Regions from separate parts of the Phyllobacterium sp. LjRoot231 genome, predicted to be linked through region 1. Evidence: riboswitches for the same ligand, from Rfam matches in the RefSeq annotation. Region 1 holds a riboswitch; each other region holds the start of a gene.
The links. Region 1 has a riboswitch for thiamine pyrophosphate ahead of ACSQ3H_RS00995 (ABC transporter permease). Riboswitches for the same ligand answer to the same signal wherever they lie in the genome.

Region 2: another riboswitch for thiamine pyrophosphate. It lies ahead of thiC (phosphomethylpyrimidine synthase ThiC); the one in region 1 lies ahead of ACSQ3H_RS00995 (ABC transporter permease).
Region 3: another riboswitch for thiamine pyrophosphate. It lies ahead of thiB (thiamine ABC transporter substrate binding subunit); the one in region 1 lies ahead of ACSQ3H_RS00995 (ABC transporter permease).

What each region holds. Positions count from the first base shown of each region.
Region 1 is NZ_CAXUQT020000001.1:198,699-206,621, reverse strand. Features, by position in the region: gene ACSQ3H_RS01010 (ABC transporter ATP-binding protein) at 1-598, shown strand, start outside; gene ACSQ3H_RS01005 (ABC transporter ATP-binding protein) at 595-1,371, shown strand; gene ACSQ3H_RS01000 (TadE/TadG family type IV pilus assembly protein) at 1,516-2,487, shown strand; TPP riboswitch at 2,543-2,645, shown strand; gene ACSQ3H_RS00995 (ABC transporter permease) at 2,768-3,511, shown strand; gene ACSQ3H_RS00990 (ABC transporter substrate-binding protein) at 3,577-4,503, shown strand; gene thiE (thiamine phosphate synthase) at 4,542-5,201, shown strand; gene thiD (bifunctional hydroxymethylpyrimidine kinase/phosphomethylpyrimidine kinase) at 5,198-5,998, shown strand; gene ACSQ3H_RS00975 (transglycosylase SLT domain-containing protein) at 5,940-6,707, opposite strand; gene ACSQ3H_RS00970 (FadR/GntR family transcriptional regulator) at 6,923-7,672, shown strand; gene ACSQ3H_RS00965 (sialic acid TRAP transporter substrate-binding protein SiaP) at 7,696-7,923, shown strand, end outside.
Region 2 is NZ_CAXUQT020000001.1:2,319,024-2,326,946, reverse strand. Features, by position in the region: gene ACSQ3H_RS11430 (RrF2 family transcriptional regulator) at 177-626, shown strand; gene ACSQ3H_RS11425 (class I SAM-dependent methyltransferase) at 639-1,238, shown strand; gene ACSQ3H_RS11420 (thiazole synthase) at 1,231-2,004, opposite strand; gene thiS (sulfur carrier protein ThiS) at 2,007-2,204, opposite strand; gene thiO (glycine oxidase ThiO) at 2,201-3,166, opposite strand; gene thiC (phosphomethylpyrimidine synthase ThiC) at 3,171-4,994, opposite strand; TPP riboswitch at 5,094-5,210, opposite strand; gene ACSQ3H_RS11400 (NADPH-dependent FMN reductase) at 5,256-5,825, opposite strand; gene rpsU (30S ribosomal protein S21) at 6,158-6,430, opposite strand; gene ACSQ3H_RS11390 (RidA family protein) at 6,688-7,032, opposite strand; gene ACSQ3H_RS11385 (hypothetical protein) at 7,225-7,593, opposite strand; gene ACSQ3H_RS11380 (hypothetical protein) at 7,723-7,923, opposite strand, start outside.
Region 3 is NZ_CAXUQT020000001.1:1,122,461-1,130,383, reverse strand. Features, by position in the region: gene ACSQ3H_RS05420 (ABC-F family ATP-binding cassette domain-containing protein) at 1-1,538, opposite strand, end outside; gene ACSQ3H_RS05415 (glycine zipper 2TM domain-containing protein) at 1,678-2,001, opposite strand; gene ACSQ3H_RS05410 (glycine zipper domain-containing protein) at 2,157-2,450, opposite strand; gene ACSQ3H_RS05405 (thiamine diphosphokinase) at 2,543-3,178, opposite strand; TPP riboswitch at 3,775-3,892, shown strand; gene thiB (thiamine ABC transporter substrate binding subunit) at 3,972-4,952, shown strand; gene thiP (thiamine/thiamine pyrophosphate ABC transporter permease) at 4,957-6,582, shown strand; gene thiQ (thiamine ABC transporter ATP-binding protein) at 6,647-7,321, shown strand; gene ACSQ3H_RS05385 (M48 family metalloprotease) at 7,527-7,923, shown strand, end outside.

The sequences.
Region 1 (7,923 bases):
GGTGAAGCAGCGGCGAAGCCTACGCGGCAATCGTATCGCCATGATCCTCCAGGACCCTAAATATTCGCTCAATCCGGTCATGAGCATCGGCCGGCAGATTGTCGAGACCCTCCGGACGCATGAAAAGGTCAGCAAGACCGAGGCACGAAAACGTGCGCTCGACATGCTTGCCGCGGTACAAATCCGCGATGCAGAGCGTGTCTATGATTTGCATCCACATGAGGTTTCCGGTGGCATGGGTCAGCGCGCCATGATTGCCATGATGCTGATCACCGGGCCGGAACTGCTGATCGCCGACGAGCCGACCTCGGCGCTGGATGTTACCGTGCAACTCGACGTGCTGCGGATTCTCGACAATCTGGTGCGTGATCGCGGCATGGGGCTGATCTTCATTTCGCATGATTTGCGGCTGGTCTCATCGTTTTGCGACCGCGTCATCGTGATGTATGCAGGACGGATCGTTGAGGAGATTGCCGCAACCGATCTGCACAACGCCAGGCACCCCTATACCCAAGGCCTGCTCAATTGCATGCCGCAGATCGGCGCTGACCGGCATCCGCTGCCGGTGCTCGATCGCAAGCCGGAGTGGGCCGCATGACACCATCCCGCTCCAAGGCATTGGTCATTGAAAAGCTTGAAGTGAAATTCGACCGCTTTCTCGCCTTGCGCGGTGTCAGCCTCGATGTGGCGCCGGGCGAATCTTTTGGTCTTGTCGGCGAATCCGGTTCGGGAAAATCCACATTGCTGCGTGCCGTCGCAGGTCTGGCTCCGGTCAGCGGCGGGACAATCACAGTCAACGGCAAGACGCTGGGCTCGTCGCGCACCAAGGCATTTTACCGCGAAGTGCAAATGGTGTTCCAGGACCCGTACGGTTCGCTGCACCCGCGCCAGACGGTGGACCGGCTATTGCTGGAACCACTGGTAATCCATGGCTTCAGCGATATTGAAAAGCGTATCCTGCGCGCACTCGACGAAGTGGGCCTGGGATCGAGCTTCCGCTTCCGTTATTCGCACCAGCTTTCCGGTGGTCAACGCCAGCGCGTCGCCATTGCCCGGGCGCTGATCCTGGAACCGTCAATCCTGCTGCTCGATGAGCCGACATCGGCGCTCGATGCCTCGGTGCAGGCGGAGGTGCTGAACCTGCTCGAACAGATTCGACGCGACCGCAAGCTCACGTTTCTCATGGTCAGCCATGACCTCGCCGTCGTCACCCACATGTGCGACCGGCTGATGGTCATGCAGAACGGTGCGGAGGTGGAGCGCCTCACCGCTTCCGAACTAGCAAAACGCAAGGTCACACAGGAATACACGCGTAATCTGCTTGTCGCGAGCCAAGGCTTCGTGCGGCCGGATATTCAGCCCGAGCGTTAACGATATTCATCTGTTTTTTACCATTCCAGCAACGATTTCGCGCAATTCGTGCTGCCGGAGCATGATCGTGAAAATGTGAATGAATTTACTAAGCAGGAATTTACGCCGGAGATTCAAAGGTCCACGTAACGACGGAGTGGGCCAATGAAAAAATTTACAAAATTCCTGAAAGATAGCAGCGGGGCAACTGCGGTGACCTTCGGATTGCTGCTCGTACCCCTTATGGGCATGACCGGGCTTGCGGTCGATTATAGCGTCGCGAGCAATGAACGTTCGAAATTGCAGAACGCTGCCGATGCCGCTGCGCTGGCCGGCGCTTCGATCTTTACCGGCCCAAACTCGGCAGCCGCGGAAGCGCTTGCGCGCGCCTACCTCAAAGCTAATCTGGGCGAAGAAGCTGCGAATGCTGTTACGATCAATTTCAAGGCGGAAAAGCAGCAAGTGACCGTCACACTCGGTGGCCAAACCAATACAACGTTCATGCGTGTGTTGAACAAGGACTCGCTTCCAATCGAGGTCACTTCTATAGCATTGGCGCCGCTGAAACCATCCAGCGCCACTATCACTATAGATAAAGTTACGGGCTACTGGTTTAAACGTGTCTCGATTGTTGTCAAAAGGAACGGCCAGAAGTTTGTGGTTGGTACGATCACCTACACTGCAGCGGATCACAACGGCGCGGGCGGTCTTGGTTCCGGCGTGACCAATCCGCCGATATCAGTTGCGACAAAATACGACCTTGGGGAATATGACAAGAATTCGTTGTACTTGCAGATGGACATTAAGAATGACGGTTGTGATGTCGGCTATAGGAATACATCGACAACGAACAAGGTCGTGTGCAAGACAAGCACGAAGTCCGCAGACGCGGCGTATAATTCGACGCTACGCACCAATGATCCCAGCACCTATAATAACCTGTTTGTCGATGGAAAACGATTGACGACTACCTCTGGAAATCCGCTCGACAACCTGTTGGATTGCGATCAGAAGGAGCACGAACATTGGTGGGAAGATGGTGGCAGCCCTTCCAACGTCGTTGAGCCGGACTTTCTGTATAGGGTAAAATCCGAATGCAAATCGGTCGATGGTGAACTTGTTCGTCTGACTCACTAACTGGATAACAATCCGGCGGCGCAATTGACTTTGTCCTTGCGCCGCTCCATCATGACTTCATTCCGAGGGGGGCACTGTACAGTGCTGAGATAGCGTCGAGCTGGACCCTTGAACCTGATCCGGGTTATGCCGGCGTAGGAACGGGAATTGAGCCTTCTTCGCGCACCCCAAACCTTGTCTTCGCACATATCCGGATCTCCAACCATTCATGATGGAGTCCAGACTGTGCCCGTTGCCCCGAAATACCTCCCGCAAAAACTGTAGTGGCGTGAACAGCGCCATGCGTCTGGTTCTGCAGATAGCCACAGCTTTGCTGGCCGTGGTCCTGTGCTGGCAAGTGATCGTCTGGGTGATGGCGCCGCCGCGTTTCATCCTGCCGGGGCCATTGACGGTGATCGCCACACTGGTCGAAGAGCAGCACTATCTGCTGACAAATGCGGCAATCACCTTGGTCGAAATCATTCTTGGGCTGATGTTCGGTGCGCTGGCCGGCATCCTCACTGCGCTTCTCGTCAGTGCTGTGCCGGGCTTCCGGCAAATCGTCTGGCCGCTCATGCTGGTGTTGCAGGCACTACCGGTTTTTGCCATCGCACCGCTGCTGGTCCTGTGGTTCGGCTTTGGCCTTGCCTCCAAGGTCGTCATGGCCAGCCTGATCATCTTCTTTCCCGTCGCCTCGGCCTTCGCCGATGGCCTGCAGCGCACCAATCAGGATCTGCTCGACGCGGCAGCGCTGACGCAGGCATCACCGCTCGCGACACTGTTCCTCGTACGCGTACCCAGCGCCTTGCCAGGCCTTGGGTCCGGCTTGCGCGTGGCTGCCGTCTTCGCGCCAATCGGCGCCGTCATCGGTGAATGGGTGGGTTCTTCGCGCGGCCTTGGCTTTGTCATGCTGCAGGCCAATGCCCGCATGCAGACGGACACGCTATTCGCCGCCCTCATCATCCTCGCAACGCTGACCATTGTCGTGCGCTTCCTCGTCGATGCGCTGGCGAAGCGGCTGACACCATGGGCGCGCGAAGGATGAACCAGTTCAATGACTTATTGCACAGAAAAGGATCTTCGATGTTTCGTATTCGCTCTCTGATGTTCATGATAGGCCTCGCTGTCTTCGGCTCCGCCATGGCCGGCCAGGCCATGGCGGCCGACAAGCTGACTGTGCTTCTGGAATGGTTCGTCAATCCCGACCATGCACCGCTGGTCATCGCTAAAGAGAAGGGTTACTTCGCCGACGCCGGTCTCGATGTCGAGCTGATCCCGCCCGCTGACCCGGCAGCGCCGCCACGGCTGGTTGCGGCGAAGCAGGCGGACATCGCCATCCATTATCAGCCGACCCTTTTTCTCGACCATGATGAGGGCCTGCCGCTGGTGCGATTCGGAACGCTTGTCGAAACGCCGCTCAATACGGTGATGACGCTTGCCGACGGGCCAATCAAAAGTTTGAAGGATTTGAAAGGCAAGAAGGTTGGCTTCTCGGTCGCCGGCTTCGAAGACGCGATGCTGGGCGCCATGTTGAAAGCGGAGGGCCTGTCGACCAAGGATGTCGAGTTGATCAATGTCAACTTTGCCCTCTCCACCTCGCTGATTTCCAGGCAGGTGGATGCGACGGTCGGCGCCTATCGCAATTTCGAGCTGACGCAGATGGCGCAGGAAGGACACAAGGGCCTCGCCTTCTTTCCGGAAGAACATGGCGTACCGCCCTATGACGAACTGATTTTCGTCACCCATCCGGATTTGCTGAAGGACGATCGGCTGAAGCGCTTTCTCGGCGCGGTGGAGAAGGGGGCAATCTATCTGACCAATCATCCGGATGAATCCTGGCAGCTGTTCATCAAGGCCTATCCGGACCTCGATAATCCGCTGAACAAACAGGCCTGGATCGATACGCTGCCGCGCTTTGCCAAGCGTCCGGCGGCGCTCGATCGCGGCCGCTACGAGCGGTTCGGGGTCTTCATGCACGATGCCGGGCTGATCAAGAACGTGGCCAAGATCGAAGACATCGCTGTCGAGCTACCGTGACAATCACAAATGCAAACGCCCACTCAAAGAGAGAAAAAATGCCAAAAGTAGATTACCGGCTGAATGCCATTGTCGATTTCGATGCTATCGGAGGCGGCAAGGATCTGGGGCAGCTTGCCCTTGCTGCGGCGCGAGGTGGCGCAACGATCATCCAGTACCGTGACAAGAACTCGCCGACGCGCCTTATGGTCGAACGGGCACGAGCTGTCCATGCGGCGCTGAAGGGAACAGGCGTGCCACTTGTGGTCAATGACCGTATCGATGTGGCGCTTGCCGCTGGCGTCGAGGGCGTGCATGTCGGCCGCAAGGACATGCTTGTGGCGGATGCGCGCCGGCTGCTCGGACCGCACGCGATCATCGGCCTGACGGTCAAGAACGAGGCCGATGCTCAAGCGGCCATCGAGGCCGATATCGACTATGCCTGCATCGGCGGCCTGTTCGAAACACCGGCCAAGCACAATCTCGAACCTATCGGCTTCGAAGGGTTCAGCCGTCTGGCGCCGATCATTCGCAAGGTGAAGCCAGACCTGCCGATCGGCGCAATCGCAGGCATCGATCTTGCGCGAACGCCGCCTGCCATTGCTGCCGGAGCCGATGGTGTGGCGGTGATTTCGGCGATCTTCCGGCAGGGAGATCCGCAAGGCGCGACCGCTGCATTGCTGGCGGCAGTCGATGCCTCGCTGAAGGAACGGGCATGACCGCAATCGCATTGACCATTGCCGGCTCCGACAGCGGCGGCGGGGCTGGCATCCAGGCTGATTTGAAGACGTTCTCGGCGCTTGGCGTTTATGGCACAAGCGTTTTGACGGCGATCACCGCGCAGAATACACGCGGGGTGACCGCCATCGAAAACCTTTCGCCTGGCATTGTCCGCGCGCAGATCGATGCTGTCCTGTCGGATATCGACGTGCAGGCGATCAAAATCGGGATGGTCGGCGTGGTCGAGACGATCGAGACAATCGCCGACGCGCTGGAGCACTGGAACCGCAGGGTGGTGCTGGACCCGGTTATGGTCGCGACATCGGGCGACCGCCTGTTGCAGCCAGAGTCTATTGAAGCATTGCGGCAGCTTCTTCTGCCGCGCGCCCTGGTGCTGACACCCAATCTGCCGGAAGCGGCATTGCTGACGGGTGAGTCTATCGCCGAGGACGAAGCGCAGATGGCCCGGCAGGCAGAGAAATTGCTCGCGCTTGGGCCTTCATCTGTGCTGATCAAAGGCGGCCATGCGAAAGCCGAGATGAGCACGGATCTGCTGTTCGATGGGGTGACGATGCAGCGTTTTTCAAGCCCTCGTATCATAACGAAACATGATCACGGAACTGGCTGCACGCTGGCGGCGGCGATTGCCGCCGGATTAGCCAAAGGCCTGGGTTTACGTGAGGCTGTGGGTGATGCGAAGGATTATCTGACAGCGGCAATTGCCGCGGCCGAAACGCTCAAAGTGGGGCAGGGACGCGGACCGGTGCACCATTTCCACCGCTGGTGGGCGGCGTGACCGTGGTCATCAGCTCGGGCCGCTCGAACGGCAGAGGAACCGTGGAGGGAAGCACGACCCGCTCGTCGGCGTAGGCAAGCTGCGCGGGTGCGGTAATCGCGGTCGTTTGCATCATTGGCGCAGGTGCGGTCGTGGTTTGAGCGGGAGTGAGGGCGGCGGCAACTACAGGAGCGGGCTCGGCGGGCGTAGAGGCTGGTTCCAGGACGTCCAGCATGCCCTTGCGCTTGGCCTGAAAGTAATAGCCGCGCGAATAGAGCCGCACAGCCTGATCGGGATTGTAGTCGGCGACCTTGTAGGCACCCGCCAGATATTTCACGCCATATTTTAGGTTGGTCTCGGCATCGAGCAGTTCCTTGGCGCTGCCGCCATGCCCCATGCCACGCGCCGTGGCCGGCAGCATCTGCATCAGGCCCCAATAGGGACCGTTGCGGGCTGCGGGGTTGAACCTGCTTTCGCGCTGGACGACGCGGCGCACCAGCGATTCCGGAACGGCATAGGCGACGGAATATTTCGAGATCAGCCCATCGACGGATTTGTCCGAGGATTTCGGCCCTGGTTTTACTTCAGTGCTGGCTAGACGAGGGGACGGCTCGGGAAGTGGGATGGATGCTGCACTGGGCAATTTCGGGTCGGCTGTCGTGCAGGCGCCGAGTACCAAAGCAAGGCTCAGGCAGGCGAAGGCGCGCGGCAATCGAATATCAAGCAGCATTTGTCACCGATAGGACGAGGCAGATGTCGACTTCTCATAGCTTGTTCGCAGGGGGATGGGGCAATCACTTTCCATTGCAGGTTGTTACAGTGAGGGAAGGTCCCAGCGTGATCGACCGCCTTGACTCCAACATATATACCAATGTATCAGTTGTATATTGGTAAGGCCAGTTTACCAGTCGGGTGCGGAAAGGGAGAGCCGTGCGGGGAGGATCAATGTTCGCAACCATTCAGCCACGCCGGCTCTACCGGCAAGTGGCAGACCAGATCCGCACGCTGATCGAGAACGGCGAGTTTGCCGTTGGCGAGCGGCTGCCCGGTGAGCGCGAACTTGCCGAAAAGCTTGGCGTTTCCCGTCCGACCATCCGTGAAGCACTGATTGCGCTCGAGGTCGAAGGGTTTGTCCATATCCGCATGGGCTCCGGTATTTACGTTACACGGCAACGTGAAAAACCCGTCCTGGCGCCTGCCGAAGACCTGGAGGGGCCGTTCGAACTCCTGCGGGCGCGTTCGCTCATCGAATGCGCTATCGCCGAAGAAGCCGCGAAGGTCGTGACGCCGGATCATATTGAGGCCATGGACGCGGTCCTGACCAGGATGGCGCAAACATTCAATAATCCGCTTACATCCATTGCGCTCGACCGGACATTTCACACGACGATTGCGGGTATCATCGAAAACTCAGCGCTCAACCGCTTTGTCGGCGAGCTCTTCGATCAGCGCATGACACCCTATTTCGAGAAACTGGCCAGCTATTTCGAAAGCCCCGCCTCATGGCGGGAGGCATTCGAGGAACATAGGGCCATACGCGATGCCATCGCTTCAGGCGATCCGGCGCGTGCCAAATCAGCGATGCAGTTTCACCTGATGCAATCGCAGTTGAGATTTTCCAGAAGCTTCGATGAGGAACTGGAAAGTGAGAGGGGCCATCCTGCGGGAGGCCGGAGCAGAAGTACCAAGGTCTGAATTCAATCTGGGAGGAGAATGACGTGAAGATCAAACTGACGACAATACTGGGGGCGGTTGCCGCTCTCGCACTATCGGCCGTTGCGGCGCAGGCGCAGACCACGCTGAAGTGGGCGCATGTGTACGAAACCTCGGAGCCATTCCATACGGAATCCGTCTGGGCAGCCGAAGAAATCGCCAAGCGTACCAATGGCCGCTACAAGATCGACGTTTTCCCGGCATCGCAACTGGGCAAGGAAGCCGACATCAAC
Region 2 (7,923 bases), 2.1 Mb from region 1:
ATTGCCGCACCGCCGTCTTCGTGAAGTTCTTAATGAATTATTATTTTTCAGCGCCTTACACACCATTTTTAAGACATTTCTCGGCCGCAAAAAAACTTATTTTTTAACATTTTTGCACTAGAAAATGCGGTGCGAGGGACTATGACTGCACCACACTGGTAGTCAGGCAAAGAAAAATGATATCGCAAAAGGCCAAATATGCTCTGCGGGCGCTCGTCGTTCTGGCCAGGGCAGACGCCGGGAAAGCTCTCTTCATCTCGGACATCGCGGAAGAACAGAATATCCCGAAGAAATTTCTCGAACAGATACTGCTCGATCTGAAACATCAGGGTATCGTCATGAGCCGCCGCGGCAAGATGGGCGGCTATCTGCTGCTCAAGCCAGCCGAAGACATTACGTTCGGCGAGGTGCTGCGCCTCATCGATGGTCCGATCGCTCCGCTGCCCTGCCTGAGCAAGATCGCCTATCGCCGCTGCGAGGATTGCCAGGACGAAGCAACCTGCGAAATCCGCCATGTCTTCAACGAAGTCGCCAATGTCACCCGCGCCGTGCTCGACAAGACGACCATCGCCGATTGCCTCGTTCATGGCGATAATCGCAAAGTCGCCGAGATGCTGGAAAGCTAAAAGGCCCGCGGAATGACTGGGAGCGACCCCGATACATTGCACTTTTATGCAAGTGAAGCGGTCACCTATATCAACGGGGTGGAGGCGCGGTCATACAAACGTTTGGATACTTTCCTCGCGCTTTTGAATCCGGGTAGCTCGATTCTCGAACTGGGATGTGGCGGGGGTACCGACAGTGCATATATGCTCGCCCGCGGATTCGACGTTACGCCGACCGATGGGTCACCGGAAATCGCTGCGGAGGCGCAAAAGCGACTGGGTCGGCCTGTCGCGGTTCTGCATTTCGATCAGCTCGACGATAAGGTGCTTTATGACGGCGTTTGGGCAAACGCTTGCCTCTTGCACGTTCCGCGAAGTGATCTTCCCGCGATACTCCGGCTCGTGCACGGCGCGCTGAAGCCGGGTGGCGTTTTCTTCGCGAGCTACAAAGGTGGGACAAAGGAAGGACGTGACAAATTTGGCCGTTATTACAACTACCTATCGGCGGAAGCCCTTCAGGTTGCCTATGGCGAAGGTTGGAGTGACATTCGGATCAGTAAAGAGGCTGGGAGCGCCTATGACGGAAAGCCAACTGAATGGCTTTATGTCATCGCGACCAAGAGCGTCACGTAAACACCGCCCGGCCGATCACCGGCGTTGACGGTACGGCGACATCGCGTGGCTCGAGCATGCCCGCGTGAAAGGCCGCGTGTCCCGCATCCACCGCCTTGGCGAAAGCCCCCGCCATTGCCGCCGGATCGCCGGCCTTTGCCACGGCGGTATTGAGCAATATCGCATCGAACCCGAGTTCCATGACAATCGCGGCATGGGATGGCCGCCCGAGACCCGCATCGACGATCATCGGAATGTCCGGAAAATGGCCGCGTAACGAACGCAGTGCATGCAGGTTGAGCGGCCCGAGAGCCGAACCGATCGGCGCGCACCATGGCATCAGAACCTCGCATCCCGCTTCCAGCAGACGCTCGGCAACAATCAGATCGTCTGTCGTATATGGGAATATTTTGAATCCATCATCCGACAATATCCGGGCGGCCTCGACCAGCGCAAATACATCGGGCTGCAACGTATCATGATTGCCGATGACTTCGAGCTTGATCCAGTCGGTCGCAAAAACATCCCTCGCCATATGCGCCGTGAGAACAGCTTCTTTCACCGTATGACATCCCGCCGTGTTCGGCAGCACATGCGTTCCAAGCGACCGGATCAGTGACCAGAACTTGTCGCCAGATTTGCCGCCTGCCATTTCCCGCCGCAGCGAGACAGTGACGATTTCCGTGCCGGATGCATTGATTGCGTCCATCAGGATGGCAGGCGAAGGATATTGTGCCGTTCCCAGTAAAAGCCGGGACGAAAGCTCGGTATTATAGAGTTTCAGCATGCTCAGCCTCCTTGCCGTGGAGTAAGAATCTCGACCCGGTCGCCCTCGTTCAGGCGACAAGTCTGACGTTCCGGTGACCGCACGAGTTCACCGTTCAATGCCGTCGCCAGCCATTCGCCTTCGAATTCCAGTTCGGCAAGCAAAGCATCGAGCGATTGCGCCGACACATCGTGCGGTTCTCCATTGACCAGCAGTTTCATTGGCTTGCGCTCCTTTCATTCAAAATCATGTCCGCCGCTTGCATGGCCATGGCCGGCGCCAGCAGAAAACCGTGCCTGTAAAGCCCGTTGATGCTGATGGTGTTGCCCTCGCGGACGACACGCGGCAGATTGTCCGGATAGGCGGGACGAATTCCCACCCCTGTTTCGACAATCTCTGCTTCACCGAAGGCAGGGTGCAGGCTATAGGCCGCGTTCAGCAATTCCATCATCGAGCGTGCGGTGATCGGACCGATCGAGTCGCTTTCGATCATCGTTGCACCCACCATGAAGACATGGTCGGACCTCGGCACGATATAGATGGGAAAGCGCGGATGAACGAGCCGGACAGGGCGTGACAAGGAGATATCGGACGTGCGCAAGATCAGCATTTCACCGCGCACGCCGCGTATGGCTTGATCCTGGGTGGAATAGCCCGTGGACTGAACGGTCCAATCAAAGCCAACCGCCGCTGTCTGCGCCAAATCGGTTTCGAACACGACGCCGGCGGCCGCCAGCCTTGCCGCTAGACTGATCAACACGTGGCGCGGATCAAGATGCGCTTCCTCCTCAAAGAATAGCCCCTTGCGGAAGCACCCAGCCAGATCGGGCTCCAATGCTGCAATGGTCTCCTCTCCAGCCCATTCAAAGCCAGACGTTCGCGATCCGAACCGTTCAAGCTCCTTAATGTCGCGTGATGGAGCCAAAACCAGCGTACCATTGCGTGTCACCGAACCGGGCAGCGCTGCTTCCCACCAATCCGCCGCGCCCAAGCCCAGTTCGACAACAGGCTGCTCCGCGCTTTCCCGCTCGCAATAAGGCGCAAGCATACCCCCTGCAAACCAGGATGCCGCCGAGCGGCTGCCCTGCTGTGGTTCAAGCACCGTCACGCGCGCGCCGCGTGACGTCAATTCATGGGCGACCGACAGACCGGCGACACCGGCGCCCTGTACGAGAACGTTCATTCCTTCAGGCACCATTGTTCAGCGGCATGTAGAGATTGCCACCCTCGCGAAATTTCTCCGCCATGGCAGCCATGCCTTCCTTTTGCGCCTCGGCACGGATGTCGTGGGAGATGCGCATGGAGCAGAATTTGGGTCCGCACATCGAGCAGAAATGCGCCACCTTGTGCGCTTCCTTGGGCAGTGTCTCATCATGGTAGAGACGCGCCGTTTCCGGGTCGAGCGACAGGTTGAACTGGTCCTCCCAGCGAAACTCGAAACGCGCCCGTGACAGGGCATCATCGCGAAGCTGCGCTGCTGGATGGCCCTTGGCGAGATCGGCGGCGTGGGCTGCAATCTTGTAGGTGATCACGCCGACTTTGACATCATCACGATTGGGCAAACCGAGATGTTCTTTCGGCGTCACATAGCAAAGCATCGCCGTTCCAAACCAGCCGATCATCGCGGCACCGATCCCGGACGTGATGTGATCATAACCAGGCGCAATATCCGTGGTGAGTGGTCCAAGCGTATAGAATGGCGCCTCGCCGCAAACCGCGAGCTGCTTGTCCATATTCTCTTTGATCTTGTGCATCGGTACGTGGCCGGGACCCTCGATCATCACCTGGCAATCCTTGGCCCAGGCAATCTGGGTGAGTTCGCCCAAGGTTTCGAGTTCAGCAAACTGCGCCGCGTCATTGGCATCGGCGATCGAGCCCGGACGCAGACCATCGCCCAGCGAAAAGCTTACATCGTAGGCTCGGCAAATATCGCAGATCTCCTCGAAATGCTCATAGAGGAAGCTTTCGCGATGGTGATGCAGGCACCACTTCGCCATGATCGAACCACCGCGCGATACGATGCCGGTCACACGGTTCACCGTCAGCGGTATACAATGCAGCCGCACACCCGCATGAATCGTGAAATAATCCACGCCCTGCTCGGCTTGTTCGATCAGCGTGTCGCGATAAACCTCCCATGTGAGGTCTTCAGCAATACCATCAACCTTTTCCAGTGCCTGATAGAGCGGCACCGTACCGATCGGCACCGGCGAATTCCGGATAATCCATTCGCGTATATTGTGAATATTGCGCCCGGTGGAGAGATCCATCACCGTATCCGCGCCCCAGCGCGTGGCCCAGACCATCTTTTCCACTTCCTCGGCCATGGAGGAAGTCACTGCGGAATTGCCGATATTGGCGTTGATCTTGACCAGGAAATTACGGCCGATGATCATCGGCTCAAGCTCGGGATGATTGATATTGGCTGGAATGATCGCCCGTCCCCGCGCTATCTCTTCGCGGACGAATTCCGGTGTCACATGATCGGGGATTGATGCACCGAACGATTCGCCGTCGCGCAAGACACCATTCGTTGCACTCTCCCGGCCCAGATTTTCGCGGATCGCGGCATACTCCATTTCCCGCGTGATAATGCCAGCCCTTGCATAAGCAAGCTGGGTGACAGCCTTGCCGTCCCTTGCCTTCAACGGATTGTTGCGGATAGGAAATTCGGGTGTCAGCCGTTCGCCCGTGGCAAAGCCATTGTCCGCCGGGATGACACGGCGACCGTCATAGGAATGGGTATCGCCCTGCGCGGCGAGCCAGCTTTCGCGAACACGCGGGATACCCCTGGCAATATCGATTTCTGCCGAAGGATCGCTGTACGGACCAGAGGAATCATAAACCGTGACGTTGGGCTCACCGGCAGTCGGGTGAACGGCGATTTCGCGCATGGGCACGCGGATATCGGGATGAATGTGTCCGGTTTTGTATATTTTGGTCGACGCAGGCAGCGGTCCTGCCGAAACGGGTGGGGTGCTTGAAACAGTTGGATCAAATACGGTCATCATCAGGTTCCTTTGCTTTTTTGCATGGAAACCCAGTTCTGTGCCGGAAGGATGAAAGGAGTTCGCGAGTCTGAGTAGAGACCGAGTGCCAAGACACTCTATGCGAAGACTTTTGCACCGTCCCTACGCCAGTATGAACTGGATCAGGTTCAACGGGTCACTGCGCTGCAAAAGCCAGCAGTATCTCAGCCCCTTGTCGGGACTCCCCTGGTGAATGAGTTTATGTGACCCGCTGGCGACGCAGTTGTCAAGCGGGTCGATAGATCACGACGTGTGCAAAGGTTTGAGAGCCGTCGCCCACTTGAGCAATTCGGTCAGCATGGTCGTTGCGCCGGTTGCCATCAGATCATTGGGCTCGAACACGCCTTCGTCATTGATGAATTGCCTGTAGGTCGGCACGGGAACACCCTCTGGAATCGGCACCATGTGCAAGCCGGCAACCAAACCCTTTACCGATTCGACCGAACGCAATCCGCCCGATACGCCGCCATAGCTGACGAAGCCCGCGGGCTTGTAGCTCCATTCATTCGACAGATAAACCAGCGCGTTGATCAAAGACGGCGGGGCGTTGTAGTCATATTCCGGCGTGACGAAGACATAAGCATCAGCAGAATCGATGATCGCGCTCCACTTCTTCGTGTGGGCATGTTCATACTTCATCATCTTGGGATGGTTCGGCTCATCGAGGATCGGCAGGTTAACGTCGACAAGGTCGATGAGGACAGGTTCAAACCGCCCATCTTGCTTGGCAAATTCATTGAACCAGTTTGCAACTGCCGGACCACCGCGGCCCGGCCGCGTGCTGGCGATGATGATGTTGAGTTTGAGTGCCATTCAACGCGTCTCCATACAGATGAATCTTGTGACCGTATGAATAGGGAGTCGTTGCCGCACTGCACAAGAAGGCACCTTTTGGTAACCGGCCAAAGTCGGATTCTCTCGGCGCCGAGACTTTCGAGAATTCAGTCTGATGAGTCAGCTGGTGGGGTTTGCGAGAACCGGAGCGCAGCGGACTTTTTGGTCCGTGAGCCTAGGCAAGCGCAGAAAATCGCATCAGATGGCCATCAGAGTGAAGTTATCGAAAGGTCTTCAAAACGAAACCCGCTACGGCCTGCACCATGCGGGTTCTGTCGCGTTTATAAATGACCGGACGGGCCGGTCACGGACTATCTGCTGAAATCGCTGCCGTTATTACCGGCTGGGCGGGCAACGCGTTCTTTTTTCTTCGGACCTGGCAACAGGCCTTCACGCTGAGCCTGCTTGCGTGCAGCCTTGCGGGCACGGCTAACGGCTTCTGCTTTTTCACGGACACGGCGCTCGGATGGCTTTTCAAAAGCCTGGCGCGCCTTCATTTCGCGGAAGAGACCTTCCCGCTGCATCTTCTTCTTCAGGACCCGTAGGGCCTGTTCAACATTGTTATCACGAACGAGAACTTGCAATCGTTTTCCTTACCCATGCTTGCCTCGTCTTGCGGAGAGACGATTGACCACAATCAGACAAGCGTTTGAAGAATTGCCACTACGGCAATCCGGAGAAGCGCGGACTCTATTCATTTCCGTGCCAAAAATCCAGTGCGCTCAAGCAATTTACTTGAGTATGCCACCACGCCAACTATTCTGCTGACGTGGGCAGCATGATTTTGTGTTCTGTCGCCAGCAGCGAAATTCGCGCGACGTACGCCGAATCAGAGATGATCTCAGATTGCAGCCGTGATGATGATTTCGACCTTATATTCCGGCGTTGCGAGCTTGGCTTCGCCGGTCGCGCGTGCCGGAGTGTTTGCCGGATCGACCCAAGCATCCCACACGGCATTCATCTCGCCGAAGTCCTTCATGTCGTCGAGCCAGATAATGGCTTGCAACAGCTTGGACTTGTCGGAACCGGCTTCCTTGAGCAGGCGATCGATCGAAGCCAGAACATCCTTGGTCTGCTCGGTCACGCTCTTGCCCGGACCGCCCACCTGACCGGCCAGGTAGACGGTGTTGCCGTGGATAACGGCTTGGCTCATGCGCGGACCAACTTCAATACGGCGAATGCTCATGGAAAATCTCCTCTAGCTTTTGCAGGCATGAAAAAAGGGCCATGCGGCCCTTTTTTCAAAAGAATGGTGGGCACAGTAGGGATCGAACCTACGACCCGCTGATTAAGAGTTTTCGCCACCCTTAACCTTTTCAATCGCTTATAGTGGGGGTCCGTGGGAAAGCAATAGGAAATCAGCGGTTTTTCCCATGGTTTATGGAGGATTGATTTTGCGGCGATCGTAATCCTCGCGCGCCTGCATCGTTGCCGTCAACGCCGCGATCGCATTGGACATGCTGACCATACTGTCCTGCAGGCGATCGAGCCGGATCAAGGTGTCTTTCTGAAAATTTGCCGCCGTCGCATCGGCCGTCACCTGCTTAGTTTCGACCACCATCAACCGCTCATTGACCTTCGCGGATTGCTCGATTGCCGTGGTCGCGGTTGTCTCGATACGATCGATCCGGCTCGTCTGCATCAACACAGCCTGCTCCGCCGTTTTCTCCTGGGTATCAAATTTATTATTGAGCCATCCGGATCCAAGATAGACGATCGAAGAGATAAGAGGAATTGCGAGCGCCATTGACACCCTCGCGATTGCCCTAAGCAAAACACTGTCAGCGATATTTTGTGTGCGAACGTCCACCATCACCAGCACTCTCTCGTTTTGCCAAAGCTATTATGCGAGGCGATACCCTGCCCAGCTGGAACATCATTTCCGGCCAGGTAAACCGCCGTCACCGGCTTGATCGGGATCTTCTTCCATCCCGCGCAGCTGGGCGGCACATTCGTCCCGCAGGCCGCCAAGCTCAACACAAAGGGCAACAGGATCCAGAGAATGTATTTTTTCATCGGTGGTTGCCCTTTCCTGATAGGCCTTCGCAGTTTCTTTCACGGCCGCCACGGCGCTTTG
Region 3 (7,923 bases), 920 kb from region 1:
CCAGATTGCGGCTTGGCGCTCTTCAACTCCTTGCGCGTTGCCAGCGCAGCTTCCTTACGTTGTGCCAGCATGTCTGTGTAGCCGCCGGCATATTCCAGCCAACGCCCATCACCTTCAGGCGCAATGACAGACGTCACTGTCCGGTCGAGGAAATCGCGATCATGGCTGACGAGGAGCACGGTTCCGGCAAAGCCGGCTACCAGTTCCTGCAACAGATCGAGCGTTTCCATGTCTAGATCATTGGTCGGCTCATCGAGCACCAGCAAATTGGCCGGCCGCGCAAGAACCCGTGCCAGCATGAGCCGCGCCCTTTCACCGCCGGAAAGCTCGCGAATGGGCGTGCGCAGTTGCTCTGGCTGGAACAGAAAGTCCTTCATATAGGAGGCAACATGGCGCTGCTCGCCATTGACGATGACGTTTTCGCCGCGCCCGTCGGTCAGATAATCGGACAGTGTCTGTTCGAGGTTGAGACTGTCTCGCTTCTGGTCGAGGATGGCGATCTCGAGATTGGTACCGAGCTTGACAAACCCGCTGTCTGGCGCAAGCACCCCGGTCAGCATCGACAACAATGTCGTCTTGCCCGCACCGTTGGGCCCGACAAAGCCGACGCAGTTTCCGCGCTGGATCCGCGTCGAGAAATCATTGACCAGCACCAGATCGCCATAGGCTTTGACGAGATGCTCCGCCTCTATGACGAGCTTGCCGGACTCTCTTGCATCGCTGGCTTTCAGCACGGCCTTGCCTTGAGCGCCGCGGTGATTGCGGAACTCACTGCGCATGGACTGCAGATCGCCCAGACGTCGCATATTGCGCTTGCGCCGCGCCGTCACGCCATAGCGCAGCCAGTGCTCTTCCCGTACGATCTGACGCCCTAGCTTGTGCAGATCGCGCTCTTCCTCTTCGAGAACCTTGTCGCGCCATTCCTCGAAAGCGCCGAAGCCCTGATCGAGACGCTTCGTCACGCCGCGATCCAGCCAGATGGTCGAGCGGCTGACATTCTCCAGGAAGCGCCTGTCATGCGAAATGACCACGATCGCAGAACGTATCTGGCGCAATTCGCCTTCCAGCCACTCAATCGTTGTCAGATCCAGATGGTTCGTCGGCTCGTCGAGCAATAGAATGTCGGGTTGTGGCGCCAGCACCTTGGCCAAGGCGGCACGCCGCGTTTCGCCACCGGAAAGATTGTCGGGCTCTTCCTCGCCCGTCAGGCCGAGATGTTCCAGCAGGTAGCTGACGCGGTAGAGATCGTCGGCCGGTCCAAGACCCGCCTCGACATAGGCGCGCACATTGGCAAAGCCGTCCATATCGGGAGCCTGCGCCAGATAGCGCACGGTCACCCCCGGGTGCTTGAACACTTCGCCATCGGTCGGTGCGATAAACCCGGCGGCAATTTTCAGCAGTGTGGATTTACCCGATCCGTTGCGGCCGACCAGCGCAATGCGGTCGTTTTCGCTGACGGAAATGGCCGCGTCGCTCAAGAGCGGTGTGCCGCCAAATGTCAGCGCTATCTGGTCAAGACGGAGAAGAGGGGGAGCCATGCACGTTTACAGTTCTGGAAAATGAAGCCACGATCGAAGGTCGCCGTGCTTGTCGGCGAGATTGTCGCCGCTGTCAAATGACATGAAGCAAAACAGGCCGGAATTTCCGGCCTGCTGGATTTAAATCAGTCGGTTGCGATCAGTATCCGCCGCCGCCGCCGCCAGTGCCTTCGCACGGGGCCTCGTAAATCGATCCATCACGCCGCTGGTAACGGCAGTAGTTGCCACTCTGGCCCTTGGGCGTCGTGGCTGTACCAATGACTGCACCAAGAAGTGCGCCGCCTGCTGCACCAACTACAGTGCTCTTTGTATCATGTCCAAGAGCCTGGCCGGCCAGCGCACCAACGCCGCCACCGATCAAAGCGCCCGTCCCGGCACGTTGATTTTGCTCACTGGTTGCGCAACCGGCTAGAGACATGGCCAGAAGCGCGGAAACCGCAATTGCGGTCAAACGAATTGTCATCTTAAAAATCCTCTCACATCAAATAGAACGCCACAAACCCTGCTTTGGTAATGCGGCAGAAGAAAGATCGCAGCGCCTTCGCTTAACATCTGCAACCTTCAAAACGATACAGGCCGGTAAGCCGGCCTGTATGTCGTTCTCGGATCGTAAGCTGATTAGTAGCGACGGCACGGCGCGCGGTAGCGTTCACCATAGCGATTTTCGTAAGTGCAATAGCGGCCGCCACTGTTGTTGTTGGTTGCAGCGCCCACCAGGGCACCACTGGCACCACCGATCGCGGCACCTGCGAGGGCACCACGGCCACTACCCGTGATTGCGCCACCGGCCAGCGCACCCAGTGCAGCACCACCGACGCCATAACCGGCTACGCGCTGATCGCTGGTCGTGCAACCGGCAACCGAGAGCGCTAAAAGCCCCGCAACTGCAATCGTAGACAAACTTTTCAACATGGAAGACCTCTCCGTTTTAAAACCAAACTCACCAGCTTGCGTCCCCAATGCTGTGTGCCAACAATTACACTTTCCGCTTTATTTTACAAGCGTTAGGCGATTTGCGTCGCAGCAATCAGGATCGCTTTACCCGAATGAAGTGACACGTGGAGATTCCCACGCACGGCATTCGACACCGTAAGCGATGAACCGAAAGAAAGTTCCACATTTTCCAGCGGCCAGCGCGCGCCATGGATAAAAAGTCCGTGTAATTGCGAAAATGCAACAATGCTGAAGAGCGTTCCATCGGCAAAATCGAAGTCATAGGAGCCCGCAACCAGAGGATGTGCCTCCTCATAACCGCTGGAGAGAACAAGCTTTCGCCCTTCAGCCGCGTGAGCCGTCGCCATGGTCAGATGCAGCAGCGCGTGATCGGTACGCGGACCGCCAAATGCACCGCACAGAATGACCTCGGTTGCACCCAAGCGGTAAGCTTCGTTCAGGGCAAGTTCGCCATCGGTCATGTCCTTGGCCGCTGGAAATACAACGCGCGGCACGTGGGCATATAACGCGTCGAGTTCCGGTGAGGTCGAATCGAAATCGCCAAGCCAGAGTTCTGGGTCAAGCCCGAGCGATTCGGCATGCGCAATCCCGCCATCGGCTGCAAGCACCCGCGCGCCGGCGACAAGACGCAGGAGACGGTCAGTGACGTGGACGGTTCCGCCAAGAAGAAGAACGAATTTGCTCATGTTTCGCCCATAGCATGCGTGAGGGCGGGGAGATAGATGCGCCTGGATAAAGAACCCCTCCCTGCTGCTGCGCAGCCTCCCTCCTCACAAGGGGGAGGGCAAGGGGCGGCGCCGTCGCGGCGAGCCCTCCAGATCAAAAATAATCGTGGCGACTTATCCACACCCTCCAAACATCACTTATTCTAACGGCGTCCTTTCCATGGGGAACTGCTTCCGGAGCCGTTCGAAGTGGGGAGAGGATCGGCGCCTCCGATGGCGGGTAACGGACCCGCCGTCCGGGGAAGTTCTGTCCAAGGGTTCCCCTGCCGGTACTAAGGCCGGTGCGTGCTGGACGAGCACTGTGAGGGCGGCAGATTGGCTGGGCGCAGTCCTGGCCGCTGGCGTTTCCGACGCGGAACGGACGGGATCAAAAAACGCCGGACGGGCGGTCTTCGGATCGCATTTTTATTCTACCAAGACGCGCTTCGACGACCGCCCGGCTTTCCCACCATCATTCGATGGCCAGACTCAGATGAGGGCGTGGCAACGGGAAAACATGTCGCTCGGCCGACGAGGCATGTTGCTTGCACGGCCAAGGCTTTATCTCTAATCTTTGCAATGCTCTAACGGGGTGCCAATTCGCAAGGATCGGCTGAGAGGCTTCAGGAAAAATCCTGCCAACCCGCGGAACCTGATCCGGTTTGTACCGGCGGAGGGATTAGACGCGGCATGTAGCCGGCGCACCAATCCTTTTGAATTTTAACTCTAGGAGGCGCCGATGCGGCCATTCGACATTATTCTGAAATCTGTGAGCATGGCGAGCGTTCTCGCGCTTGCGCTTGCCGGACCGGCAAAAGCCGATGGCAAACTGACCGTCTATACCTATGAAAGCTTCACTGCCGAATGGGGTCCAGGGCCAAAGGTCAAGGAAGCTTTCCAAAAGCAATGCAATTGCACCGTGGACTTCGTCGCCGTCACCGATGGCGTCGCTCTGCTTAACCGCCTCAAGCTTGAAGGTGCATCGACCAAAGCGGACGTCGTACTCGGCCTCGATACCAACCTGACCTATGAGGCGAAGGAAACCGGACTGTTCGCCCCACACGGGATCGACACAAGTGCGATCAACATTCCGGGGGGTTACAAGGACGATACTTTCGTTCCTTACGACTACGGCTATTTCGCTGTGATCTACGATACGGAAAAACTCAAGAATCCGCCCGCGAGCCTGAAGCAATTGGTCGAGGGCGATCCAAAACAGAAGATCGTTATCGAAGACCCTCGCACCTCGACGCCGGGACTTGGCCTCCTGCTCTGGGTGAAGGCCGTCTATGGCGACAAGACCGGCGAAGCCTGGGCCAAGCTGAAAGATCGCGTTCTGACAGTGACTCCGGGCTGGTCGGAAGCCTACGGCCTGTTCACCAAGGGCGAAGCACCGCTGGTTCTTTCCTATACGACCTCGCCTGCCTATCATCTGATCGCCGAGAAAACCGATCGCTACAAGGCCGCTGCATTCGAAGAGGGGCACTACCTGCAGGTCGAAGTGGCCGCGCAAACCGCCAATGGCGCCAAAAATCCACTTTCGGCCCAGTTCCTGACATTCATGACCGGCACATCGTTTCAGGACACCATTCCCGAAAACAACTGGATGTTTCCGGCGGCAAAGACAAGCGGACCACTCAACCCTGCCTTCGACACGTTGGTGAAGCCGGCAAAGACCCTGATCTTTTCGCCGGAGGAAGTGGCCAAGAATCGGAAGGTCTGGATCGACGAATGGTTGTCGGCCATGAGCCTGTAGCGCTTTGACCGCCTTGAAGCCATTGGCGGGGGCTCTCGCCCTCGCCTTTCTTGCCCTGCTTGCGGGGGGCGCTTTGCTCAGTCTTGCTATCGAGGCGCTAAGCGGCAGCATGGAAGGTTTCGCGGCCTTCGACAGCTATCTGTGGCGGATTACCCGCTTCACATTGCTGCAGGCGCTGCTCTCAATGCTGCTTTCGGTGGCATTCGCCATTCCGCTCGCCCGCGCGCTGCATGCGCATCCGGCCTTCCCCGGACGCGCCATGATCCTGCGGCTTTTCGCTCTGCCCCTTGCTCTGCCTGCCCTCGTCGCCGTGCTCGGCGTCACCAGCATCTATGGCCGCAATGGTCTGCTTGCTGCTTTTTTCGATTGGCTCGGGCTGGACGTCACTCCCAATATTTACGGCCTGACCGGCATCCTTATCGCACACGTGTTCTTCAACCTGCCGCTGGCAACACGGCTTATCCTTTCGAGCCTCGATTCCATTCCGGAAGACTATTGGAAACTCTCCTCACAACTTGGCATGGGGGGATGGGCACGGTTCCGGCTGATCGAGTGGCCAGTGATCCTGCGCAACCTTTCCGGCATTGCCGGGCTGATTTTCATGCTGTGCATCACGTCCTTTACCGTCGTCTTGACGCTCGGCGGAGGACCACGGGCGACCACGCTTGAGGTCGCGATCTACCAGTCGCTGCATTTCGATTTCGACATTGCGCGAGCGGTCTCGCTGACGCTCGTGCAGCTGTGCCTGACCATTGCGGTTCTGTCGGTTCTGGGCTTGACGGGACGCCCTGCCGAGGAGGGATTCAGCCTGCGCACGACAACACGCCGTTTTGAACAGCCGACAGGAAAAGCAAAGCTTCTGGACGGCACGTTAATAATCCTCGGACTGCTTTTCGTTGCACTACCCATAGCTGGAACCGTGGTTTCCGGTCTGGCGGCCGATCTCACCCGGCTTCTCGGCGAGAGTCTTGTGTGGCGTGCAATCCTGACGAGTCTAGTCCTTGGAGCAAGCGCGGCTGCGCTGTCGCTGATCATTTCCCTGGCGCTGGTCATGGCCCGCGAATATCTGGCGAGTCGACGCCGTTATGCACCGCCAAAACTGTTCGAGCGCTCGCTTGATCGCGGCGCAAGCCTGATCATGGTTGTTCCGCCGATTGTGCTCGGCGCCGGATGGTTCATCCTGTCGCGCCATTTTGCTGATCCATTCAGCCTAGCACCCGTCATGGTCGTGAGCGTCAACGCTGCGATGGCGATACCCTTTGCTTTTCGCATTCTGCGCCCGACATGGGATACGGCGGCAAGCCGCCACAACAGGCTGTGTGCGCAATTGGGCATTAGCGGACGGAACCGGCTTCATCTGATCGACTGGCCGGTTCTGAAACGGCCATCGAGCGTCGCTTTCGCCTTTGCGATGGCGCTATCGCTCGGGGATCTTGGAACGATTGCTCTCTTCGGTAACAATTCCGTTCAGACCCTGCCCTATTTACTGCTGCAACGCATGGGCAGCTATCGGACACAGGACGCCGCAGGTCTCGCGCTTATTCTTGGGGTGCTGTGCCTGTTCCTGATGATCGCGGCTGACAAAGGTGCAGGCACTCTGACGAAGAGAGAGGTCGGAAACATTGGCTGAACTCTCCCGAACCCAAAGCGGTGCCGACATCCGCCTTGATGCGGTCGATTTCGACTATGGCGATATGGCGATGCATTTCGATCTTACCATAGAGCCATCGACGATCACCGCGGTCATAGGACCGAGTGGATCTGGAAAATCGACGCTTCTCAATCTCATTGCCGGATTCGAAACGGCCAAATCCGGAAGAATTTTGATCGGCGGTACCGACGTCACTGGTGCCGCGCCATCCGAACGGCCTGTCTCCATGGTTTTTCAGGACAACAATCTCTTTGCGCACCTCGATGTCGCCGCAAATATCGGCCTGGGTCGAAGACCTGATCTCAAGCTCAACGAGACCGACAAGGCGGCAATTGCCAAGGCTATTCAGAAGGTCGGACTGACGGGGAAGGAAAAGCGAAAGCCGGAAGCGCTGTCAGGCGGCGAACGTCAGCGTGTGGCGATTGCCCGCGCCCTCGTACGAAACCGGCCAATACTTCTGTTGGATGAGGCATTCGCCTCTCTCGGCCCGGCTTTGCGACACGAGATGCTCGACCTTGTCGGTATTCTGCAGGAAGAAACCAGCATGACCGTAGTTATGGTCACGCATCATCCGGATGATGCGTTGCGTCTGCCCTCCAGGCTAATTTTCCTCGACAACGGTAAAATCGCGGCTTCCGGATCGGCAAAAGAACTATTGTCTGATAAGAGACCGTCGCTGTTGCGAAAATACCTCGGCGCAGAAGACTCTGGCCTTTGACATATTTTCGACGCCTTGCCACATTCAAGAGACCAATGAATTTCTTGCCCAGAACTGCTCGCCGGGCTAGCAAGAATACGTACATACAAGTTTTGCGCGCGCGCGTGACGATAATGAGGACATGATACTGGCTTCGCACAATTCCCCCACAAGCAACGGATGGTTCCATCCTGCCGCTCGCGTCCGGAATCTTGCGTCGGCAACATTGCTGCTTGCCTTTTTGTCAGGATGCCAGGTTCTCAATGTCGGCAAGGAAGATGCGCTCGGACCTTCGTCCAATCCGGTAACGGTTGATAATGTCACCAAGAACGACAGGCTGGCAAAACTGAGTGCCGAGCAGCATCCGCGTATTCTTGCGACTTATGGTGGTGAATACAAGGATGCCAAGCTCGAACGCATGGTCGCCAAGGTCGTCGGTAACCTGACCACGGTTTCCGATAATCCGACGCATACCTATCGCATCACCATCCTGAACTCGCCGAACATCAACGCCTTTGCGCTCCCCGGCGGCTATCTGTATGTGACGCGCGGCCTTCTCGCCCTCGCCAATGACAGTGCCGAACTCGCAGCCGTCATCGCACATGAGATGGGTCATGTGATCG